DNA from 2 places in the Peribacillus sp. NPDC096540 genome. Region 2 is predicted to be linked to the other one. Evidence: riboswitches for the same ligand, from Rfam matches in the RefSeq annotation. Region 2 holds a riboswitch; the other holds the start of a gene.

Region 1 (2,475 bases), on a different contig from region 2:
CAACCATAACTTGTACATCATGTTTCCAAGCAATCTTTGTTAGTTCACCCAGTGTTTCCAATTCCGCAAATTGTGCCTCATCGTTTGCATCAGCAATAGATCCAGGACGAAGTCCATCCCCTAATGAGAAAGATACATCATATGTTTTCATGATTTCACAGATTTCTTCAAAATGAGTATAGAGGAAGCTTTCTTCATGGTGAGCCAGACACCATTGAGCCATGATAGAACCCCCACGGGAAACTATTCCTGTCATCCGCTTTGCTGTTAATGGGATATAACGCAGAAGAACGCCTGCATGTATGGTAAAGTAGTCAACACCTTGTTCAGCCTGCTCAATTAAAGTATCCCGAAAAACTTCCCAGGTTAAATTTTCAGCAACTCCATCTACTTTTTCAAGTGCTTGATAAATCGGTACCGTTCCAACTGGTACAGGAGAATTTCTAATAATCCATTCACGGGTTGTGTGTATATTCTTCCCTGTAGAAAGATCCATGATGTTATCGGCTCCCCAGCGTGTGGCCCAAGTCATTTTTTCTACTTCGTTTTCGATGGATGAGCTAACAGCAGAATTACCAATATTCGCATTTATTTTCACATGAAAATTACGGCCGATTATCATTGGTTCACTTTCAGGGTGGTTAATATTAGCCGGTATAATGGCCCGACCGCTAGCTACTTCATCTCGTACAAACTCAGCTGAAACACTTTCTCTAATTGATATAAACTCCATTTCTGGGGTAATGATACCTTTACGAGCATAATGAAGTTGGGTTATGTTCCTCTCTGTTTTTGCACGCAAGGGTTTGCGTTTCAATCCCGGAAAAACTTCTGCTTTGGAATGAGAATCAACTTTTTTATAACCATTATCTTCGGGTTTTATTTCACGACCCACATACTCTTCAACGTCCTCCCGGTCAAGAACCCAGTTGCGTCTAATAGGGTCAAGACCTTTACGAATATCAATAGAATACTCAGAATCTGTATAGAAACCGCTAGTATCATAAACGCGTAGAGGTAAATTTTCCTCTTCACCAAATGCTCCTGTTGTTGGACTCAGTTGAATTTCACGCATTGGAACTTTTATATCCGGTCTAGACCCCTCTACATAAACTTTTTTACTTCCTGCAAAATTGGACATAATTGAAACGTTCATGTCATTTACTGAATTACTCATGATTTCATTTCTCCTTTTTAAGTTAGTTTAAAAAGGACAAAATCCAATCCATTTTCGCACGAAAAAGCCAGGTCTCATATTTAAGACCTGGCTAAAGTTAGTATGACTACAGATATGACCAAATTAAATGTCATTGAATAGTAGATTCTAACTTCCCCACGCTGGTATGAACCAGATCAGGTCCTGAGGGTTAAGAAGCTTTAACGCGCTTCTCTCTCAGCCCAACTTTTATTGGACACCCCTAGTCTGAATAGTATTAATTATTACAAGGTAACTATATACCATCCATTTTAACTTGTAAATAATTTCAAAGACCTATTATTTTCATGCCATGTTTTGAATTAAATAAAATCCCCTCCAAGTTAAGTTTTTTGAACTTACTACCTGAAGGGGATATATCCGTTATTTTTTCAGACTCTCAAGGATAGGAAAAAGCTCCTCTAAATGCGTGATTTCATAATTAGGGATGACTTCATTCCGTTCCTTATCATGACGGTTTATCCAAACCGATTTAATGCCCGTACGTGATGCACCAAGGATATCCGTCATTAAATTATCGCCGACCATTAATACTTCATCCTTATCAAGCTCCATGATTTCTAATGCATGCTCAAAAATAGAAGCATCCGGTTTCCCACGTCCAAACGCGCCGGAAATAACGATTTGATCGAAATAAGGAACTAATTCAGGCGTGATTTCAAGCTTAGTATTTTGAAGCTCAGGCGAACCATTCGTCAGTAATAACAATTTGTATTTCCCTTTTAACTCATCTAACACACGGAATGATTCTTCATAAATAAATGGTTTTTTCCGTCTCTCAGCAGGGAAACGTTCTGCTAGCTCAAGACCAAATGCCGGGTCATCAATTCCTAATGCCTTCAAGCCTCTTGTCCAGGCCTCTTTCCGATAAGCCGGTACAATCTCGGCCATCTTACGGAATTCATTATGATCATCTCGAAAATCCCCCCAAAGTCCTTCAAAAGGGTTAATACCGATCATTTGCGTAAATTCATATGTATCATAAGAAGAATAAAGCTCACGTGCTTCTTTCCGTACCGCTTCCTCAAACTCATCCACATTCAAACCATATTTCTCCTTAGCCACTTCGCAAGTCGCTATAAAAGCCTCTTTCACACTCTTCTGATCCCAAAGTAACGTATCATCTAAATCAAAAAAAACTGCCTTTACCAAAATGCTCCCCCTCTTTTCCTACCATTGAATTCGAAAAAATTACACTATTACAATAATAAACCACAACCATTAGAAAAAGAATAATTATCGGTAAAATGCCTTCATCT
Region 2 (2,475 bases):
TCTCTTTAATGGCAGAATATTCACCCAAAAAGAACAAGGTACTTATTGTAACAACTATGTACTGTGGCTATTCTATTGGAAGCATTCTCGCTTCTTTAATTGGAATGTATGTGATGGAGCAAATGAGTTGGAGGGTTTTGTATTGGATCGGAGCCCTTCCACTACTGGCATTACCTTTTTTCATGAAGCAATTTCCTGAATCCCTTTCCTATTATATTATTCGACATCAAGGGGAAAAGCTTGCTGGAATTTTGAATCGCATTAATCCTCAGGGTAACTATAAAGAAACAGACGATTATGAATTTGCCAAAGCTCAAGAAAGAGCAAAAGGTTTTCCAGTTAAGAAACTCTTTAAAGAAAAGCGTACTCTTAGTACGTTTGCGTTTTGGGTAGCTGCCTTTAATTGTTTACTCATGGTATACGGACTGAATACATGGTTACCAAAAATCATGCAGCAGTCAGGATATGGTCTTACGTCAAGCTTATCTTTTAACCTTATATCAGGGATAGGACAAATTGGTGGTTCAATAATAGGAGGATACTTTGTTGGAAAAATTGGTCATAGGAGAGTATTAGTTTCTCTCTGCGCTTTAGGTACAATCTGCTTTGTAATTTTAGGATTAACCTCTAATGTAGTTGCTCTGTATATCCTTATTGCTTTTGGGGGTGCCTGTACAGTTGGTACAATGAATTTGGCAAATACGTATATTTCAGAGTATTATCCGCGGGAGATAAGAACAACCGGGATAGGTTGGGCTTTAGCTTTTGGAAGAATCGGTGCTATTGTTGCTCCTACTTTAATAGGTTTATTGCTGGCTGCAAAGTATTCACCTCAAAATGCATTTATGGCCTTTACAGTTCCAAGCGTAATGGCGGCACTGGCATTGTTGGTTGTAAGAGAAAAGTATGGTAGCTATGACAAAATACAGATAGAAGATATAAAATTAAAAGCAACATCAAATGTATAAATTTTAATATTGTACTTTGTTAATAACGTATAATAGTTAGTAGATAGCCTATATGTCAGGGAACAGTCTGTATGACTGTTCCCTGACATATAGGCTATGTTTTACCATAAATATATAAGAAAATGAAAGAATTCACGAGTAAAACAGCAAAACTCACGAGTAAACTACGAAATGAGCTCCCTTTGGTCAAAGCATTTGCTTAGAAAGTTATTTATAGTTAGTATAATATAAATAAAATTGTATATTCAGAAAATTAAGGAGCGATGTTATGGGTTTAACAATCACTGATTGGTTTAATGGTATTAAACGGACGAGATAATAAATCATTATTAGATGGGCATACAAGATTGAAAGGCTATTAATCCAAAAGATAATCAACATCCTTGGTTAAAAACTTTATCTAATAAGTTTGACAATTAGATTTATCGTGTTAATATAAAGGCAAATGAACTAAATATACAATTTGTACCACTAGGGGTGCTTTATAGGTGAAAGTCAATTTTACCGCAGAAGCTGAGATTAAAGTATAACTTTAAGACCCTTAGAACCTGATCTGGTTTACACCAGCGTAGGGAAGTGGGGTCATGAAACAATACGTTTATGTATTTTTCAAGTACAACCACTTTCTTTACGTCGGTAAAGGAAGTGGTTTTTTATTTGCCCAAAAGAGGTGATTATAGGTTACCAATCATTATTTATCCCGTTTAATTGCTTAATAAAATACAAAAAATTTGGAGGTATAGAAAATGAAATTTTCAGAGGTCATTCGTAAAGAAGTAGATCATATTTGGGAAGCAAGCTTCAATCACCCGTTTGTTAGAGGAATTGGAGATGGCACATTGCCAGTAGAGTGTTTTCGTTATTATGTCATGCAAGATGCATATTATTTATCTCATTTTGCTAGAGTTCAAGCTTTAGGTGCAGTCAAAGCAACAGATTTACATACAACTAGTCGACTTGCAAGCCACGCACAAGGAACATATGAAGCTGAGTTAAAGCTTCATGAAAATTTTTCTGAGAGATTAGGTATTACAGAAGAAGAAAGGAAAAACTTTAAGCCTGCTCCTACTGCGTATGCCTATACATCCCATATGTATCGTGCCGCGTATTCTGGACATTTAGGGGATGTGATTGCGGCCATCTTACCGTGTTACTGGTTGTACTATGAAATAGGTGAAAAACTGCAAGGGTGTATACCTGATGAGCCAATTTATCAAGAGTGGATTGCAGCATACGGAGGAGAATGGTTCCGTACGTTGGTAGAAGAACAAATCGCGAGACTTGATGAGATCGCTGAAAAAGTAACGGAAGAAGATAAAGAAAGAATGAAAGAGCATTTTATCCTTAGCAGTCAATATGAATACTCTTTTTGGGAAATGGCTTATCGCTTAGAAACTTGGCCAGTGCATAAGGAAGAACTAGAGGTATAAAGGAGATTGAAACAATGAGAAAAGGGTTGAAATTAACGGATATTTTAGTCACGATTGTGATTGCCGTCGCATTTGGA

Evidence for each region. A riboswitch is a leader RNA that binds a small molecule or an ion and turns the genes downstream of it on or off. The one in region 2 is predicted to bind thiamine pyrophosphate.
Region 1: linked by a shared signal. The riboswitch ahead of thiC (phosphomethylpyrimidine synthase ThiC) and the one ahead of tenA (thiaminase II) in region 2 are both predicted to bind thiamine pyrophosphate.

What each region holds. Positions count from the first base shown of each region.
Region 1 covers NZ_JBNNTG010000049.1:6,017-8,491, forward strand. The annotation lists gene thiC (phosphomethylpyrimidine synthase ThiC) at 1-1,180, opposite strand, end outside; TPP riboswitch at 1,314-1,430, opposite strand; gene ACQKMR_RS25545 (HAD family hydrolase) at 1,580-2,368, opposite strand.
Region 2 covers NZ_JBNNTG010000036.1:15,484-17,958, reverse strand. The annotation lists gene ACQKMR_RS23340 (MFS transporter) at 1-968, shown strand, start outside; TPP riboswitch at 1,432-1,560, shown strand; gene tenA (thiaminase II) at 1,715-2,398, shown strand; gene ACQKMR_RS23330 (ECF transporter S component) at 2,413-2,475, shown strand, end outside.